3 regions of the Peribacillus sp. R9-11 genome follow, and region 2 is predicted to be linked to each of the others. Evidence: riboswitches for the same ligand, from Rfam matches in the RefSeq annotation. Region 2 holds a riboswitch; each other region holds the start of a gene.
The links. A riboswitch is a leader RNA that binds a small molecule or an ion and turns the genes downstream of it on or off. The one in region 2 is predicted to bind cobalamin.

Region 1: it holds a riboswitch for cobalamin, as region 2 does, so the genes downstream of both, RE409_RS27080 (ABC transporter substrate-binding protein) here and RE409_RS05645 (ribonucleoside-diphosphate reductase subunit alpha) in region 2, are expected to answer to the same signal.
Region 3: it holds a riboswitch for cobalamin, as region 2 does, so the genes downstream of both, RE409_RS12200 (energy-coupling factor ABC transporter permease) here and RE409_RS05645 (ribonucleoside-diphosphate reductase subunit alpha) in region 2, are expected to answer to the same signal.

Annotation. Positions count from the first base shown of each region.
Region 1 is NZ_CP133763.1:5,569,069-5,575,933, forward strand. Features, by position in the region: gene cbiB (adenosylcobinamide-phosphate synthase CbiB) at 1-541, opposite strand, end outside; gene RE409_RS27070 (heme ABC transporter ATP-binding protein) at 538-2,010, opposite strand; gene RE409_RS27075 (FecCD family ABC transporter permease) at 2,016-3,071, opposite strand; gene RE409_RS27080 (ABC transporter substrate-binding protein) at 3,034-4,002, opposite strand; cobalamin riboswitch at 4,180-4,357, opposite strand; gene RE409_RS27085 (polysaccharide deacetylase family protein) at 4,445-5,308, opposite strand; gene RE409_RS27090 (ABC transporter ATP-binding protein) at 5,436-6,278, opposite strand; gene RE409_RS27095 (FecCD family ABC transporter permease) at 6,275-6,865, opposite strand, start outside.
Region 2 is NZ_CP133763.1:1,171,426-1,178,290, reverse strand. Features, by position in the region: gene RE409_RS05660 (SulP family inorganic anion transporter) at 1-1,044, shown strand, start outside; gene RE409_RS05655 (hypothetical protein) at 1,127-1,273, shown strand; gene RE409_RS05650 (manganese-dependent inorganic pyrophosphatase) at 1,404-2,333, opposite strand; cobalamin riboswitch at 2,628-2,809, shown strand; gene RE409_RS05645 (ribonucleoside-diphosphate reductase subunit alpha) at 2,946-5,243, shown strand; gene RE409_RS05640 (ribonucleotide-diphosphate reductase subunit beta) at 5,283-6,335, shown strand; gene RE409_RS05635 (flavodoxin domain-containing protein) at 6,325-6,744, shown strand.
Region 3 is NZ_CP133763.1:2,506,960-2,513,824, forward strand. Features, by position in the region: gene RE409_RS12175 (polysaccharide deacetylase family protein) at 233-967, shown strand; gene RE409_RS12180 (YozQ family protein) at 1,406-1,627, shown strand; gene RE409_RS12185 (energy-coupling factor ABC transporter ATP-binding protein) at 1,818-2,663, opposite strand; gene cbiQ (cobalt ECF transporter T component CbiQ) at 2,682-3,458, opposite strand; gene RE409_RS12195 (energy-coupling factor ABC transporter substrate-binding protein) at 3,442-3,756, opposite strand; gene RE409_RS12200 (energy-coupling factor ABC transporter permease) at 3,758-4,501, opposite strand; cobalamin riboswitch at 4,678-4,874, opposite strand; cobalamin riboswitch at 5,086-5,276, shown strand; gene RE409_RS12205 ((2Fe-2S) ferredoxin domain-containing protein) at 5,427-5,795, shown strand; gene cobJ (precorrin-3B C(17)-methyltransferase) at 5,810-6,865, shown strand, end outside.

The sequences.
Region 1 (6,865 bases), 1.3 Mb from region 2:
AATCGCAGGTATTAATTGCCCTGTACATCATCGCGAGTGGAGCACCGCCAATTGCTGCCCAAAACAGTGGAGCCGTAACTCCATCACTCGTATTTTCAGCTACGGTTTCTACAGTGCCTCTGACTATTTCGGATTCATCAAGATCAGCAGTATCACGACCGACAATATAGGAAAGCTTTAGCCTCGCTTCAGGAAAAGCTTGTTTATTCAGTGGATGACACACATCCATTCCTGCCTGCTTTAAGCCCTTCTGAGCAATCGTCGTAGAAATAACAACAGCTTCCCATAAAATTCCCGCAAGCGGATGGATAAGATAAGCTAAATAGACAGTTAGACCTGTTGCCAATAACACCAGTGTTAAAACAATTACCAGCATGAAGAGGCCATTTCGCTTTTTATGTGTACCTCTATTGAATGCATGATCCAACTTGCTTATCAACGTTCCTATCCATTTAACGGGATGTGGCCAATTTGGTGGATCACCTATTAATAGATCAAAGAAAAAAGCCAGTGTAACAGCAAAAAGGTGATGGTAAATCATAGTTCCTCAATCCGTTTCCGATTTTTCTTTATTGCTTCTACGGTACAATCATATACACCGCGACTGATCAACTTCCCTAGCGGAGTAATGGTGCCTGCATATTGAAGTGCCTTCCCTCTTTGGATTGCGGCAATCAAAATACTGTCTGTCGAAGTTCCTGTCGCCACTGTATTTGTCACCTTATCCAAAACACGCAAATCATGAAGCGCTTTTACTTTTGCCTCGGTCGCGGTGACAATGCTGTGGATAAAGGCCTCTTCTGCCAAGTGCCCATTTACAAAGATCCATGTATTTATGGTTCCTGGAGTGGAAATCCAAGAATGTTGGTCAGCTAAAGAGGCGTCGATGGCATTCCCTACTCCAGCCGTCACAATGATAAAAACCGAGAAATCATCATCTCTTAAAAACTTGAAGGCCACCGTATCGAGAAAGACAGCTGTCATCATTCCGACCGTTTCCTGCGGTTCAAAACCGTGTGTTTTTAAAAAGTCAGCCATTTCAGCAAAATGATCCTCGTAATTATAATCACGATGGACATGCCTATTCACGAAATGTTGATGCCAGCCCGTTCCTGAACCGGTCACACCAGAAGACATCGTTCTAAGCGGAATTGGTGAATTCAATTGAATTATTTCGTTGCCCACCGTCAAATAGGTTTCATCAATTTCCAAAGGTGCGAAATCACAGACATGCTTTTCCGGGACAATGAACATTTGCGGCTTCGGTAGGGCAGGATGCGGATGTTTTTCAATCGTCGTCCGGTATACCTCCTGGATCCGTTCCTGTTGGAGCACTTCATTCGGCACATTAATGACTTGAATTTGTCCTTTTTCAAGCAACATCAGCCGATCACAGTACAAGCCGGCCAAATTCAAGTCATGGAAGATTGAGATAACTGTTAGCTCCAGCTCCTTGGCCATTTTCCTCATTAAATCAAGAAGCTCCTTTTGATAGGAAAGATCCAAGTGGTTCGTTGGTTCATCTAAAAAAAGAATTTCCGGTTCTTGGGCAAGTGCTTGTGCCAATAAGACCCGCTGTCTCTCACCGCCTGATAATCGTTCAAAATGAAGATCCTGAAAATCCGCGACTCCCGTTTGCTTCATCACACGTTGGACAATCACCTCATCCTCAGAAGTCCAACTATGAAACCAGCCTGTTTGGTGAGCATAACGGCCAAGAGAAACAGTCTCTTTTACCGTATAAGAAAAGGCTAATGAGGAATGTTGAGGCAACACGGCTATAACTTGTGCAAGTTGTTTGGCCGAATACTCCTTCAAGTCTCTTCCCCTTATTCGTATGCTTCCTACCTTATAATCGAGAACCCCGCTAAGCATACTTAATAGCGTCGTTTTTCCGCTGCCATTTGGACCGAGAATCCCAAATAATTCCCCTTTATGTACGTCAAAAGAGACAGAGTCCAAAACAGCTTTATTGCCATATCCACCTGTTAACCCTTTAACTTCAAGCATGAATTCTACCCTTCTCTCCGTCTCTTTAATAAAATCAGGGCAAATGCCGGGGCCCCGATAAGTGAGGTAATTACACCAATCGGCAGTTCCGAAGGTGCAATAATCGTCCTTGCTACAAGGTCAGCCAAAATTAAAAATCCGCTTCCTACGAGCAAAGATAACGGCAACAAATGCTTATGATCTGGCCCCCAAATCCTACGAACCAAATGAGGAATAACCAATCCTACAAAGCCAATCGTTCCCGAAACAGCAACAGCTGCCCCAGTTAATATCGAACCAGCTATCAGAATCCACATTTTTCTCCGCTGAACATTCACACCCAAATGCTTTGCACGATCTTCCCCAAACGTCATCGCATTCAATTCTTGGGTATTCATAATCAAGATCAACGAACCAATGATAAAAAACGGCAAAATAATCGCGATATAATTCCAGCCGCGCATTGAAACGCTTCCCATCAGCCATCCGATGATTTGTCTTAATTCCTCGCCCGTCAACGCAATCATTAATGAGATGAAGGCACTTAAAAACGAGCTGAAAATGATTCCGGTTAAAATAATTGTTTCTACTTTCATCGATCGATCCATTTTTCTCGCAAAAGTTAGCACACAGAAAATCGTAAGCAATGAAAACATAATACTTAACGCCGGTAGGGTATATAAACCGATCAACGGCAATGATATATTCAAAAACAATGTCAATACAGCGCCTACTGATGCTCCTGATGAAATCCCTAATGTGTAGGGGTCAGCAAGCGGGTTCCTGAGCAGTCCCTGAAAGGCTGCCCCGGCAATCGCAAGCGAAGCCCCAACCAAACCTGCAAGTAATACACGTGGCAGGCGGATGTTCATTACGATATTCGTCAGCATCACATCTGGCTCAACTGAGATTGGTAAATGAAAAAATTCCTTGCCGATAATTTGTATAAGCGCGGGAATCGGTACTGACACCGAACCAAAGGAAATGCCAATCGTCATTGCGAAAAGCAAAAACAATAACGCAATCAAATAAGCAAACGCCCACTTAGTTGTCAAATAGGTTCGGATAGACTGATTTGGCAAGTTCCTCTACTCCCTCTATTAAGCGTGGACCAGAACGGGTCACTAAGTCAGAATGGACATCAAAGACTTGACCATCCTTAACAGCAGCTACATCTTCCCATCCTTTTCGGCCCGTCACTTCACTGATTGGATCTTTTGTATAATAACCATATGTTGTAATAATGACATCCGGATTTGCAGCAATCATAGACTCTTCGTCAATTTTCGCCCACCCGTCCAATTCGGCTGCTGCATTTTTCGCTGAAATTATGTTAAGCATTTCATTCATGAATGTATTTTTTCCAGGTGTATAAATATCCGGTGATGGCGAAACCTCTACTAGAACGGTTTTTCTTTCCTCATCCTTAACGGATTTAGCTTTTTCCTGAATTTTCTTCAGTTTCGTTTTCATATTCGCAACGATTTCTTTTGCCTTATCATGTTCTCCCGTTGCCTGTCCAATCATATCAATAGACTCATACACTTCGTCAAAGCTTTGTGCATCATTGACTACAAGGACATCTATTCCAGCATCCTTAAGCTGCTGCAATCCCTCATTCGAATTATGGGCACTGGATGCATGAGCAAGAACAAGATCAGGCTTTAAGGAAACGATTAACTCCGTGTTCATTTCCATTCCGCCAACTTTTTCAATTTCTTTCGTTTCTTCCGGGTAATTATCATTGTCGGATACACCAACAACCTTTTTACCCAAACCAAGTGCAAAGACCACTTCTGTATTACTTGGTATCAATGTAACAATTTTCTTTGGTTGTTCTTCTATCGTTACTTTTTCACCCGTTGCATCTTTTATCGTAATCGGGAAAGCTTGGTTTTCAGTATGATTCGTTTGTTGCTTTTCTTTCGTTCCTTCTTTTGATGTATCATTGCAACCAACCATCATACCTGCAGTTAGTAACATCACTAGAATCAGACCATAGATTTTCTTCATTTTACATCCCCCACAATCTTTTAATTCAATTTCCGACCACCTAAAGAAAACGCACCCTGAAGTGAAGAAGCGAATTTCAAAACAAAAGCATCTCCCGTCAAACGGAAGATGCTTGTATGGCAACAATATAATTACGGACTCAGAAGGTCTGCCACACACCTTCCCATCCGCGTAGGTTACAGGTGTACGAATCTTGGCAGGTCTCCTGGCTAATGGTCATCGTCAACGGCACCTTCCCATATCTCACATACAGTGGTACACAGCCGCTAACTCCCATTTACAGTGGCGGGACCGCGTTGGTATTTCACCAACTTCCCTTTTAAGTCATTAAGACACCAAATCGTTCATATGTATATAATTTTCACTGCTTTTCATTATACACTATGTAAGAAATGATTATTATATGATTTTTCAGACTGATTCCGAAATACCTTGTCTTCAATTAATAACGTGATGCATTTTCAATCAGCGCTGCAAATCCATCGACTGATAATCCGGGTGAAATCCGAACTCGGTGCAGTGCATGCATCCCTTGGTCCCTTGAAGCTCCACCAGCTTCGGTGGTTACTGCCATCTTGTATCCAGCTTCTTCTGACAACCTAAGGCTCTCCTCGTTATACCGACCAACAGGATATGAAAGTACTGTCGTGTCCTGTTGGAGAATACGATCGAATAAATCCTTTGACTGTACCATTTCAGCTTCCTGCTGCCCTACCGTCATACGGTTAAGCTCAAGATGGTTGATAGTATGACTTTCAATAGAAATCCCATTCTCGCTCATCTCCACCATTTGTTCTTCCGTCAGGTGATGACTTTTTTCAATAGATTTCCCGATCATAAAAACAGTAGCTTTCATATTATATTCTTTTAATATAGGAAAAGCCTCCGTGTAATTATCTGTATAGCCATCATCAAAAGTAAGCCAGACACACTTTTCACTTGGCATCCGATTTTCCGTTAAAACAAGAAATGCTTCCCTAGGGGATAATGTATAGTAATCATTCTCCCGAAGCCAGTTCATTTGTGATTGAAATTCCTCTCTTGGTACCCGAAGGTTATTACCTTCAGAAATACTATGATACATCAATATTGGAAGTTGAACCGTGGACTCGGCTCTTATCCAGTTTCTCGTATCGATCTGTTCAGGATATAATCTGTCCTCCGAATTCTGCCCGACGTCATTCTCCGCTGCTGCAACCACTTCAATGTTATCTTCCGCAATCGGTGCAGCCGTCTTTGTACCTATATTCTCTAAAACCCCTTGTGAGCATGAAGGCAAAATTAAAATTCCCAGCAATGCTACCATCAATAAAACTCTGTATTTTCCCACTATCATTCTCCTAATTTTTTCTAGCATAATAGTACCAGAAAACTAGTAAATAATAAAGTATTCCATTTAGCGAAAAAAAAGGCAACCCGGTGGCTGCCTTTTTTTAACTAGTAAATCGACAAGTATTTTGATCACGCGGAATGCCTAAATCTTTCGGCACCATCGTTTCAATAAAAAAGTTCTCATCTTCTTCATAAATAATCTTCTTCATTTCAATTCCGAAGTATTCCTTCATCCGGGATTCTGTCATGACTTCCTGGACTTCTCCGTAAACGACCGGCTTTTGTTTGGCTGTCATTAACACATGGTCAGCAAGGAAAAACGCATGGTTTGGGTAATGCGTGTTTATGATACAAGAGATTTTCTTTTCTTGTGACAAACGCTTTAATGTCTGTAAAATCACAACCTGCTTTTGAACATCAAGATGGGATTCCGGTTCATCGAGAATGAGCACTTCCGGGTCTGATACCAGCGTACGTGCAATCAACGCTAGTTGCAACTCACCACCACTGACTGTATTGCAGGACTTCCCAGCAAGATGGCCAATCCCTACAGTTTCCAGGGCTAGGTGAGCGGCTTCACGGTCCTTCACGGAAGGCTGGGCAAGCGCACTGATGTATGGGGCTCTTCCCATAATGACCAATTCTTCGAGTGTAAAACCAAATACCATTTTATGCGCCTGCGGAACATAACCAATCCGTTTCCAGACGGTTTTGCGTGAAAGCGAAGGAAGCGGCTTTCCATCAATGAGCGTTTGACCTTTTTTCCAGTCCAGAAGACCTGTGATGCATTTTAACATCGTTGTCTTTCCTGCACCGTTTGGTCCTAGTATCGCCATTATCTCTCCGTCATTCAGCGAAAAGTTAATGTCTGTTTGGTAAAGGTAAGGAACTTCTTCTTTTTTCCGAGCATAAAAGTAATTTCCTCCCTGCACCTCAATTCTCATGACCAGCCACCTCCTGTTTTTCTAAGCAATATTGCGAAAAATGGTGCACCTATAATTGCCGTCAAGATTGAGAGTGGAATTTCTGTAGCCGTTACCGAGCGAGCCAGATTATCAATCAACAATAAATAGGCTCCACCGATTGAAAGAGATACTGGTAAGACTAGTTGATTGTTATTACCAACTAGCATTCTTGCAACGTGAGGAATAATTAACCCAACCCAGCCAATGATACCGCCTATCGCAACTGAGGCAGCAGTAATAAGTGTTGCGCCAAAAATAACTGTCCATTTCAAACGTGTTACTGGAATACCAAGTGATTTAGCTTCATCCTCAGGCAACGTCAATAAATTTATTCTCCAACGAAGGGAATATAGAATCAGAATGCCCACAAGGATAATCGGTCCCCCGATATACAAGTCCTTATATGTTGCCGTACCAAGACTTCCCATCAGCCAGTAAGTAATCGCTGGCAGTTTTGCTTCCGGGTCAGCGACGAATTTAATCAAGGAAATCAACGCCTGGAATAATGCCGATGTAACGACACCAGCCAGAACAAGCATGAAAACAGGTGAATCTTTTTTTCCGCT
Region 2 (6,865 bases):
CATTTCGTGGGTGAAACGTGGATTATGTATGTCATGACGGCAGTTTCACTTGCAATCATCTATCTTTTTCCACGCATCACCAAAATCATTCCTTCACCACTGGTCGCTATCATATTCATGACTATTGTAGCAGTTACAACAGGGGCCACTATGCGTACTGTTGGGGATATGGGGCAATTGACCGAGGCACTTCCAATGTTCATGCTTCCAGATATTCCTTTTACATTTGAAACATTGGCTATCATTTTTCCTTATTCCATAGCACTTGCATTTGTCGGGTTGCTTGAATCATTATTGACGGCTCAAATTGTCGATGAGATGACCGATACAGATAGCAACAAAAATAGGGAAGCCAAAGGCCAGGGCATTGCAAATATTATCGCCGGGTGTTTCGGCGGTATGGCAGGATGCGCAATGATTGGTCAATCTGGAATTAACATTAAGTCTGGCGGCAGAGGTCGGCTTTCAACATTTGTTGCCGGGGCTTTTTTGATGGTTTTAATCGTGATACTGAATGACGTCCTTATTAAAATTCCAATGGCAGCCCTTGTTGCAGTCATGATTATGGTTTCAATAGGAACATTCGACTGGTCTTCCTTGAAGAGGCTCAGACTAGCTCCTAAGACGGATGCAGCTGTGATGATTGTAACTGTCATCATTGTTCTTTATACGCATGATTTATCAAAAGGCGTATTTGCCGGCGTTCTCTTGAGCATGATTTTCTTCTCGGCTAAAATTTCTAAAGTGTCGGTTGAAAAAGCAGAGGACATTCAGGCTAAGAAAATTATTTATCGTATAACCGGACAATTATTTTTCGCCTCGGTTCAGGACTTTGTTTCCAAGTTCGATGTAAATGAAAAGGCTGATTCTATCACCATTGATTTTTCCCATTCAAAAATATGGGATGCTTCTGCAGTCGGCGCAGTTGATAAGGTTGTCCTTAAATATCGGCTACATGGTAAATCTGTTCAGGTGCTTGGTCTCGATCATGAAAGTTCCCAATTGCTTGAAAAGCTCGCCACTTATGATAGTAAAATATCTTAAGTTTAAATTTTGCTGAATAGAAACTTTTTAAACCGACAAAATAGATAACATGAAATATATCTAGATGGAAGGAGCAAAAAGTATGATATCCGAGCAGGATTATACGGCAGCAAACCTGTCACAAGATTTACTGAATGAACTAAGAAGCTTTGAAAGCAAGCTAGGCCAAGACGCAAATAAAGAACTAATTATTATCGCCTATGAAAAAGAGAAGGAAGCTTTGAATTAAAAAAAAGACTCAAACGTCATTTAAATGGCTTGTTTGAGTCCTTTTTTATAGACATGATTGAAATTTGTTGACCCTCACAATATTACATAAAAAGGGTGCTCGAAGTATTCAGAGCACCCTTTTCACATCTTTATTTACTGAATATGTCCGTTAAAACCGGCACGATTTGTTTTTTACGTGATACAACGCCTTCTAAGACGGCAATGTTGTTGCTCAATGTAACGTTATAAGCTTTTTCAACTGCTTCCGTTGATTTCCCAAGAGCCAAGGCAACAGAATCATTTGTTAAAATATCCGTTACAACGAATAAGAATAAATCTAATTCTTTCGTAGCAATAACAGCTTCAATAGCTGCTTCTAATTCAGCTTGTTTGGCAAGAACTTCGTTCGGATCCACAGCATTGACTTGAGCAATCTCCACTTTCGCAGTTCCCATAGAGAATTCTTTTGCATCAAGAGTAATTAGCTGGGCAATTGTTTTGTCGCTCAGGTCAGCGCCTGCTTTTAACATTTCTAAGCCATATGTTTCAGCATTTACTCCGGCAATCTCCGCTAATTCCATTGCTGCTGCAACATCTTGCTCTGTGCAGGTTGGAGATTTGAACAATAAAGAATCGGAAATGATGGCAGATAGCATTAGACCTGCGATTGCTTTAGGCACTTCAATACCGTTTTCTTTATAGATTTTATTTAAAATAGTTGCCGTGCAGCCAACTGGTTCTGCGCGGTAATATAAAGGATCACTTGTTTCAAAGTTAGCGATACGGTGGTGGTCGATAACTTCTAAAACACGGACTTGGTCAATGTCTTCTGCACTTTGCTGGCGTTCGTTGTGATCAACTAAAATCACACCATCCGCTTCCCCTGCCACTTTTTCTACAAGACGAGGAGCTTCGAATTTGAATTGGTCTAATGCATATTGAGTTTCACCATTCACTTCACCAAGACGAACAGGTTCAGCATTGATACCTAGTTGTTTTTTCAGATCCGCATAAGCGATAGCTGAACAAATTGTGTCTGTATCTGGGTTTTTATGTCCAAAAACTAATACTTTTTCCAAGATTATTTCTCCTTTTTAATAAATATTTTTCCGGGAACCCCCATCTTTACAATAAGGGAGAGCCACCTTTACTATACACTTTATTTTAACATAAAATCTCTTACATTCAGCGTTTGAATTTCCCATTTCCCTATTAATTCTTTCACTCTTTTTCCCTCTCCCCTCACTTTGTCAATAGATAAGGATTGGTTTTTATCAAATATATTAGTTGAATTATCGTCTCATATGGATTACGATAATATAAGCAGAAATACTAGATATTGATATTAAAAACAACACACATAACTATATATAGAATTATTTGTAATCCAAGGTGCCAGTGATGGCTGAAAAGGGAATCCGGTGTAAACCCGGAACTGTCCCCGCAACTGTAAATGTGACGAAATGAGAAAACCACTGTATATCTCTTTATACGGGAAGAACTCAAAGTAGGATGATCATGAGTCAGGAGACCTGCCTGGATTTTTCACGTTTCTTATTCTTCGGGGATTGAGATGATGAAACGATAGTATAACGGCTATTTTTTCATGGCTCTTTTATTCTATCGTTTGATCCGCTCAATTTATTGGGCGGATTTTTTTATTTAATGGAAGTTTACAAGGAGGATTATTCATGACTCAAACATATAACTCTACTATAGTGAAAAATGACACAGAAACAAGTTCTATCCAGCTTGAGATGTTATCCAAGGAATTCGAAGGCCGGCTAGATATGGAAAAGTTCAAAAAGCGTTTTACAAAATGGCTAGATCGTAAAAGTGACTCAACAGAAGAACAAACTTCAAAAAAACTGATCCAGCTTGCTCTCGAAAGTGTAGACATAGATGCTCCAGATTGGACGTTTGTTGCTGCGGCAGAACTTTTGAATACGATGTACAGGGATGCACAAGCGAATCGCGGTTATGAGGGCGTGAGCTACGGACCGTTCTATGAATTAATCGCAGGACTCTCTCAACAGCAAGAGGGGGAACGCTACCCGATTTATAAACCCGAACTACTCGACTCTTACTCCAAAGAAGAAATTGAAGAATTAGGCTTAGTGATCGATCCGGAAAAAGATAAACTATTTTCTTATATCGGTATCTACTTATTAAACGACCGCTACCTAGCCCGTCCGAAAAAAGACAAGGTCTACGAACTGCCTCAGGAGCGCTTCATGATCATCGCTATGGAAATTATGAGAATGGAAAAAACAGAACACCGCCTGCAACTTGTCAAAGAGGCATACTGGGCGATGTCCAATCTGTATATGACCGTCGCGACACCTACCCTATCAAACGCAGGAAAAACTCACGGTCAGTTAAGTTCATGCTTTATTGACGCGATTGAAGATTCTATTGATGGCATTTATCTATCCAACTACGATGCCGCTAAAGTATCTAAATTCGGCGGTGGTGTAGGACTTTATGTCGGTAAAATCCGCTCACTTGGTTCTGATATCCGTGGTTTTTCTGGAAACAGTTCAGGCACGACCCCTTGGATCCGTTTGTTTAACCAGACTGCTGTCAGCGTCGATCAATTGGGCCAGCGTAAAGGGGCAATCGCGATTTATTTGGATGCCTGGCATAAAGATATCATGAGTTTCCTTGACTTAAAGACACAAAACGGTGATGACCGGTTGAAAGCTCATGATATTTTTACAGGTGTATGTATTCCTGATCTGTTCATGGAAGCCGTACGCGATCGGAAAGAATGGTATCTTTTCGACCCACATACCGTAAAGCAAACCCTTGGATTCTCACTCGAAGATTTTTATGACGAGAAAAAAGGCGAAGGAAGCTTCAGAAATCATTACGCTCACGCTGTGGAGGCTGCGGAAAATGGCACACTTCCTAGCTATAGCTTTGAAAAAATCAACGCGATGGACATTATGAAGAGCATTATGATTTCTCAGCTAGAAGAAGGCGTACCGTATATGTTCTACCGTGATGAAGTGAACCGTAAGAATCCTAATAAACATAAAGGAATGATTTATTGTTCCAACCTTTGCACAGAGATTGCTCAAAACTTAAGCCCTTCAACGATCACGGATGAATACGAAACTGAAGATGGCGATGTAGTTGTAGTTCGTAAAAGCGGCGATTTCGTTGTATGTAACCTTTCTTCCATTAACCTGCCTCGCGCGGTAAGTAGCGATGTATTAGAAAGATTGATTCCGATTCAGATCCGCATGCTCGATAACGTCATTGATGTGAACAGTCTTCCGGTCAAGCAAGCATCCATCTCAAACAAGCGTTACCGGGCAATTGGCTTAGGAACATTTGGATGGCATCATTTACTTGCCACCCAGAATATATATTGGGAATCAGATGAGGCCGTTCAATATGCTGATACTTTATACGAAAAAATTGCTTACTTAACAATCAAAGCGTCTAATGAATTGGCTAAGGAAAAAGGAACGTACCCATATTTTGAAGGATCTGATTGGCATACAGGCCAATATTTCGAACTTCGTGACTATACCGATGAAAAATGGATAGATTTAAAAGAAAATGTGCAGCTACACGGTACCCGTAATGGATATTTAATGGCCATTGCACCTAATTCATCAACGGCTAAAATCGGTAACTCCACTGATGGAATCGATCCCTTATATGAAATTGAATTTTATGAAGAAAAGAAAAACTTCAAATTCAAAGTGACAGCACCCGGATTGACGCCTAATACGTATGAGTATTATAAAAAAACACGATTTAACTTGGACCAACTGGAAAGCATCAGACAAAATGCAGCCCGTCAGCGTCATATTGACCAAGCTATCAGCTTTAACCTGTATGTCCACAACACAATCAAGGCTAAAGTTCTATTGGATATCCATTTAACAGCATGGGAAAGCGGATTGAAATCAACATATTATGTTCGTTCCACTTCATCTGAATATGATAATGCCTGCGAAAGTTGCTCAAGTTAACGATCAAATCAGTAATCTATTTTTAAAGGAGTTTTACGAATGACCAATCATATCAAAAAAATCCGGATGCTCGAACCTACGCATCCAACTAAAGCAACGGGCGTATTCAAAGGGGAAGCTTCAGGCTTTCTCCTTTGGAACGATATTCAGTATGAAAAATTCTATGATACGTATACACAACTCATAAATAACTTTTGGAAGCCTTCGAGCGTGAACATGATTCAGGATAAAAAGCAGTGGGGCGAATTAGATGAAGATATCCAGGATGCTTTCCTTGATATCCTTACAATGATTGCAGGAATGGACAGCCTTCAAACGCCGACTTTAGTGGAAATCCTTCGTTACATCAAAGACCCGGCAGCAAAAGCGATCCTGGCCAACATGGCCCAGCAGGAATCTATTCATAATGAATCTTATTCCTATATCCTTGCTTCCTTGATTCCGGTAGGCAAGCAAAAACAACTTTTCGACCGCATTAAAGAACACCCGGAAGTGATAAAGCGAAATCAACCGATTGTGGATGCCTATCAAACGTTTGTGGACGATCCTAGTCCTCAACACTTATTTGAAGCACTCATCCATTCCACGAACCTCGAAGGTATTTATTTCTACCTGGCATTCGCCTTCTATTACAACTTAGGGCGTCAAAACCTAATGACTGGTTCGGCTACAATGATTTCCTATATACATCGCGATGAAATGGTTCACTTCGATTTCATCGGAATGCTCGTACAAATCTTGATGTATGAATACCCGGAGTTAAATAATGAAGAAAACACGAAGTTCATCTATACAACGATTGAAAGAGCAGTTGAACTTGAAAAAGAATGGTCTGAGTATATGCTTGAGGATATACAAACCAAAGCAGATCTCGACTTGGAAGAATTCAACGAGTACATCGAGTACATCGCCAACAAACGACTGCGTATGCTAGGACTTGAAAACTTGTATCAAGAGTATAGTGAGAACCCGATGCCATGGATTAAAACATTCGACGACGAATCTATTGGCCTCACCAAAACTGATTTCTTTGAACAAAAATCAAGAACATACAGTCAAGTAAATGCTAGCAATGGGTTCGATGAGCTATAAAATTGCAATTGTCTATCATTCGGCGGGCGGCAATACAAAAGCACTAGCTGAAGCCCTTGCTTCCCTTTTGCCAGAAGCAGAACTTTTTCGAACTAGCGAATTTGATACCGGTATATTGCCAGAATATGATGCATTGATCATCGGTACCTATACATGGGGTAATGGAGAGCTTCCTGCCAAAACAGCTGCCTTTTATGCGGAACTAGAGCAATTACCGATTTCTCATCTAAAGACAGGCGTCTTCGGGACAGGAGAAACCAATTACAATCATTTTTGCGGAGCGGTCGATCATTTTCGGGACATGCTATTTGCAAAGAGCCAGTTATTGGTGACTTTAAAAATCGAACAAATGTATCAAGAATCAGACTTGCCAAGACTTCAAAAGTTCACCTCTTTATTTAGGAACTGAATGAAAGGGATATGCGATTATGCATATCCCTTTCATTCGTTAATTAGTAAAAAACAGAATCCTGATTATGAAAATCATTTAATCCCTGCATCATACTAAGGATAATAATGGTATATAATGA
Region 3 (6,865 bases), 1.3 Mb from region 2:
ATGAAGAATAACAGAAATTCTTATTAAGCAAAAAGGGTTATTGGTGAAGGAGGACTTATAAAAAAGCCGATTCCTTAGTGTTTTAGGGAATTACTTTTCATTTGGGAATATCAAAGTCACCATTGATCAAAATGGAAGATAGAATGAAATATGAGAGAAATCATAATAGAACTATGCTTTTGAGGAACAATAAATTGAAAAGATATAAAAAGGATACAAAGCGAGGAGTTTTATGAAAAAGATAGCAATGTTTTTCCTATGTCTTCTTATCTTAATTTTTCCATCACAAGTTATTGCTCAACGAAAAGTACCTATTTTAATTTATCATTCGATTGACGAGTTTAATGGACACGGTTCTATGGAGTTATATGTAACCCCAAAGAATTTCGAGAAACAAATGATTTATTTACGAGACCATGGCTACACATTATTAACTTTTGATCGATGGCAAGACATTAATAAAGTAAACAAACCCATTTTCATTACCTTTGATGACGGATACAAAAACAACCTGAATGCATTTGCTATCTTTCAAAAATTGAAAAACGAACGTTTTAAACCATCTGGTACCATGTTTGTTATATCTGACTTTATTGGTCGCTCAAACCGATTATCGAAATCGGATTTGAAAACGATGGCTGATTCGGGTATGATCTCAATTCAGTCTCATACTGCTACACATCCTGACTTGACGAAAATTAAAAATTATGAATATGAAATGAAAGGGTCCAAAGATAAAATTCAAAAAATAACGGGCAAACCAGTTTATGCACTTGCGTATCCATACGGGAATTTCAATGACAAAGTCGTAGCAGAAACGAAGAAATATTATTTGTTTGGACTTACGACAACTCCTGAACCATTTTCTGAGAAGGGCATTAAAGACGAACTCTATCTTTTACCACGAATCTATATCAAATATTCAACTAGCCTTGACGACTTTGCAAAGATTGTTGACAGAGAATGAAGGCGGTTCCTATTCCAAGTAATTGCTTTTTCTATTGGACCTAAGGGAAAAGTAATAGTGCTTATAAGCTAATGGATCAGAAACAAGGAAAATTTCAAATAAAAAAGGAGGATGAAATTAACCTCATTCTTCAACTTCAATTGGGCGCTTTTTTGAAAAAATAACATTAAACGGAGTTCATAAAAATGGATAGGAATGATGGATATGGATACTGAAATACCTCCATGTTTCCCATTCAAATAAGATTGAACCCTCTGGTTGTTAAATCAGTGATAAATCATTTTTTTATCTTTATTGAATATTGGATTATTTTTTACGCAAAATACCATTGTTATTACTTCATGCTGTCAATCTATATGAGATGACAAATGAAACCAAGTTTCCCTGTTTTAATAAAATAGGCAAGATAAAAATAATTCGAAATAAGGAGTGAATTCTATGGATAGCAAGGAATCAAAAAAGGATTCTTTAGATATAGCTGGAAGAATTTATGACGTCAGTGATTATAAACGAAAGGATACATTGTCCTATGGGCTTGCTAAAACCCACGAGCAAGTTTCGGATACCTATACGGAAGGTGAAATGCAATCTATAGTTGATGATGTAGACGGAAAGAATATAGAGATAAAAGGGGAAGAGGCTGAAGAAGAAAGCCAATAAAATAATTAGGGATAAATACCAGGGCATTGCATGAGCTTTCAAGAGTGATACTTTGCAGCTACTTGTGTTTCTCTGAGGTTAAAACTATCCAGGTATTGGGGTACCGACTCAATTACCTGGATAGTGAAGAATATCTCCATTTTATCCCCTAGTTTGTTTTGACCTAATGAAACAGGCTAGGGGTTGCTTCTTAATTAACCTTTTCAATCTCCATTTTTTGAAGTAATTCTTCTTTCGTTCTAGGGGCAGGGTCTTTTTCTGTGAATATCTTTGATTGAATAAGTGATTGAAACATTTCAAATATCCATGGTTTTTCTAAATGTGCTTGATACAAAAGGTCTTCATGATGAAAAATAGTGACAGGATCTCCTTGATATATGACCTTTCCATCGTTCATGACAATGATTTCGTCAGCCCATTGATAGGCTAAGTTAACATCATGGGTTGATAAAATGATTGTTTTATCAGGGAGATGGATGTTATCCAAAAGAGCCATAATCTGTTTGGAAAAATAAGAATCCAATCCCGCCGTAGGCTCATCTAGGATCCAGACTTCGGGTTCCATGGCTAACACACCAGCTATGGCAACACGCTTCTTTTGTCCTAAGCTCAAAAAATGGGTGGGCTTATCTTTCAATTCTGTTACTTCTGTTTGGGCCATCGCCCATTCAACTTTCTCCCGCACGACATCTCTTTCCCAACCTAAGTTCATCGGTCCAAACGATATATCCTGTTGAACATTAGCGGAAAAAAGTTGTGAATCCGGGTCTTGAAAAACGATTCCAATCTGTTTTCGTAATAGTAATAATGTTTTTCTGTCATATTTTAATTTCTTTCCCTTAAATTTGATGGATCCTGTTGTTGGCTTTAATAGACCGTTTAAATGTTGGAATAAAGTTGACTTACCGGCACCGTTATTGCCTAATAAAGCAATTTTTTTACCTTGTTGAATAGTAAGAGAAAGATCTTTTAATGCGAACGTCCCATCTGCGAATTGATGGGTGAGGCCATCTATATTAAAAATATGTTCTTCCATTATCGAACTGCCCCCAATTTATATATATCTATAAATAAAGAATAAGCTTACTAGAGTTACAATGGTAATCAGCCAATTACGAGAGGAATAAGTGTAAGAGTCATCGATAAATGAAATATTCTCTTGATACCCTCTTGCGTTCATTGCCATCGTTAATTGTTCAGAGCGCTGAAACACTCCTAAAAACAGGGAAGATATGAGTAACCCGAGAGATCGAATTCCCTTCCTCACTGAACTATACCCAAGCCGTGATGACTGTGATTGATGAATGGCCATAGCTGTATCTAAAAAAATAAAGATGAAGCGATAAGTTAATTCGATTAAATCAATCAGCAATGAAGGCAGTTTCAGCTTACGCAATACATATAGTATAACTGTGATGGGAGTAGTTAAGGTTAGGAAATATAAACAGCTGATACTGCTTAATACAACAACGATTAGACCAATTACCGTTTTTATACTGTCTTCGCTGATAAATATTTGCCAGCTGCCGAAATTCCAGGACCACCATACATTTGGTATCGAAGTGAATTTACTTGCGAATGAAAAAAGGATGGTAATTGTACCTGATAGTACAAAAAATCCAGGTAATAAGAGTAATTTTAGATAATAAGAGATTGGGATTTTTGCCCCGAAAATGATAAAAGCACTCATCACGGTAAAGGTGATGAGTGAGACGGTCGTATCCCTCACTGCTAAAGAAAACAACAAAAGGGAGAGGGCAAAAATCATTTTCTCTAAAGGATGTACATGCTTTAGCCGGTTGAAATAGGCGTATTTATCTATGAGTAACATGTTTTGCCTGTTCGTCCTTTTCTTGAACGGACTGTTTATTTTTTTGTCGCATAACGCCGATGAAGTATCCTATGAATCCGGCGCCAATCGCGGCTTGGAGAGCAAACAATAAGCTTTCGGTTTCTGCACCTGGCGGCTCCCAGATACTGTTGAACCAAGGCTTATATTCTGGTTGGATTTTAGTGATGGCTTCTTCCGCCACTCCATCAGCTCCACCAAATTCTGTTCCTTGTTGGGTGATTAACGGAATTATAGCAAGTATGACGACTAGAAAAAGCAACAATAAACTTTTTTTCATGCTAACGAGCCTCCTTAGATAACACTCGCAGTAATTTCAATTCGCCTAGATTGTATTTCTTCAAGAAATTCATGACAACGACTGTCAATAAACCTTCACTGATTGCTAAAGGTATTTGGGTAAGGGCAAAGATTCCTGAAAATTTAGTGAATGAGGCCATGAATCCACCTACCTCCGATGGGAAAGCTAAAGCAAGTTGTACAGAAGTTATCACATAGGTGCCCAAATCTCCGAAAGCTGCTGCTAAGAAAACAGCAAGAGAGAAGGACCAACCTAATTTAGTAGCGCCTTTGAATACAAAATAAGCAATGAACGGCCCGCAAACAGCCATGGAAAAGGCATTGGCTCCTAGCGTAGTTAGTCCTCCATGAGCTAGTAATACAGCTTGAAATAACAGAACAATAGAACCGACGACACTCATGGCCAGTGGCCCAAACAAGATTGAACCTAAACCGACGCCGGTAGGGTGTGAAGAGCTTCCTGTAACGGAAGGGATTTTTAGGGCTGATAAAATAAAAACGAATGCGCCGGACAGACCCAGCATCATTTTTGTTTCTGGGTTTTCCTTCACTTTAGACCTAATAGAACGGTAACCCAAGATTAAAAATGGAAGTGTCACAGCCCACCAGAATATCGCCCATTCGATCGGTAAGAAGCCCTCCATAATATGCATTGCCATTGCTTTCTTTGGTACGAAAAGTAGTAAAATGACAAAATAAAGTATTTTCCAATTGGCTTTTTTCATTTTTTCTCCTTTCAACGCTTTTATTTTTAATGATTAAAGCTGAGAAGAGAAGTGGCGGGCAACATAAAAAGCACTTCTCTCAAAAAGAAAGAAGTGCGTAATGAACAGTAAGTTTGCAGCATAATACAAATATTAGCTTAGCTGCCTGATCCGCACACCCATCCTCGTAGGTTGTAAACAGTTTCACGCTTCATGGCAGGTCTCCTGGCTCTGGATCATCATCCTCATACATCCTTCCCATCGCGTTTGACAGTGGATTATTCATTACGTATTAGGACTTCCCTTTACAGTGGCGGGACCGCGCCGGATTTACACCGACTTCCCTATTAAGCTAAATTCCGAGGAATCTAGCACCATAAAACTTATGTAATTTTTTGAAAATTCTCGTTTATTGTACCATAAAGCAATGATTCCATCTACACTCTATTCATATTTTTTTTGAGAAGGATAAAATCGCAGTGAGGATAGGCATTAAGCTGGATTTTCACCATTAAACTTTTCAAAACAGTCGGAATAAACTATTGAATTTTAAAAAAGTTGTTATATGATAGATAAAGTTAACTAGAAATATATTATTATAAAACCAAATATTTCAATTTAAAAGTGCTCTTGTATGAACACGCAAGGGATAATAGGGAAATCGGTGAGAATCCGATGCAGCCCCCGCTACTGTAACGCTGATGAAATTGTCGATAACCACTGGCCTAGAGCTGGGAAGGGACAAAAGTAAATTGAAGCGTAAGCCAGGAAACCTGCTTTTAAAATTGTGTGATACTTTTCGGAGGGAAAGGTAGAAGGACTATGGAGATTTTGAGAGTTTCACTTTGCTTGCTGGAGGCTCCCTTTTCATATAGTTTTTTTTAAACCTTAACTCTAACAGTTAAGGTTTTTTATTTTGCCTTTTCTCAGATTTAGGAGGAAGAAGATGACAACTTGGAACTTAAAAGGCACAAATTCGCATCTTTTGATTTGTAACGGCAGCAGTTGCATGAAAAAAGGTGGCGAAGAAATAACGCAAGCAATTCGTGATGAAATTACTTCACAAGGTCTGAATCAAAAAATTCATACTACTAGAACTCGCTGTAACGGAAGGTGTAAGGATGCCTGCGTTGTGATTGCTTATCCTCAAGGGACATGGTATCGAGTGGATTCACCTGATTTTGGACGAGAGATTGTCCGTAATCTCGATGATGAGAAGTTCATTCCACAGATGATTTACCAATTTACTAATGGAGAAATGACTCCTAATCCAGATTTTCCAGCTCAAACAGGAATTTCAAAAGACAAGTTGTAAAAGGAGATGTCTAAATGAGTACAAACGGTAAATTATTTGTCGTTGGCTTTGGACCAGGGAATTTTGAACATATTACCAAACGTGCTGTAGAAGCCCTTCAAGAAAGTGACTTCATCATTGGTTACAAAACATATGTGGAACTCATACAGGGCCTTCTTACAGATCAAACGATTATAAGTACAGGTATGACTGAAGAAGTATCACGTGCACAAGAAGCAGTGAAACAGGCGGAGTTGGGAAAGAAAGTGGCTGTAATTTCGAGTGGTGATGCAGGGGTATACGGAATGGCAGGGCTGGTTTATGAAGTATTGATTGAAAAAGGCTGGAAAGAAGAAACGGGAGTAGCCATTGAAATCGTTCCTGGTATTTCTGCCATCAATTCATGTGCGTCTTTACTTGGTGCACCTGTCATGCATGATTCCTGTACCATCAGCCTCAGTGACCACTTAACGCCTTGGGATCTGATTGCCAAAAGAGTGGAGGCTGCAGCAATGGCTGACTTTGTCATTGCACTTTATAATCCTCGAAGCGGTAGACGGACAAGGCAAATTGTTGAAACACAGAACATTTTACTGCGTTACCGCTCGCCCGAAACACCTGTCGGATTGGTAAAAAGTGCTTATCGCGATCGTCAGGATATTGTGATAACCAATTTGAAAGACATGTTAAATCACGATATAGGGATGCTAACAACCGTCATTATTGGAAATTCATCTACCTTTTTATATGATGACAAAATCATCACGCCACGTGGATATCAAAGAAAGTATACATTGAATTCGGAAAAGCAACCATTGAAGCCGCATCAACGCTTGCAAAAAGAAGCAGAACCTTGGGCATTAGATCAAGAAACAGGTTCTATGCAGGAAGCGTACACCGAGTCGACTGGCGGAGTTGGATTGCTTACAAAAGCACCAGAAAAAAAGAGCACTTCTTTTGAAGTGGCAATGGAAGCACTCACAAGAGTTAAGGGTCAAACAGTTCAGCAATCAATTACGCCGATTGTTCAGCAAAAAATTGAGTCGGTATTCGAGCTTGCCGTTAGCCCAGGTGTGGCGAACAAGCAATTT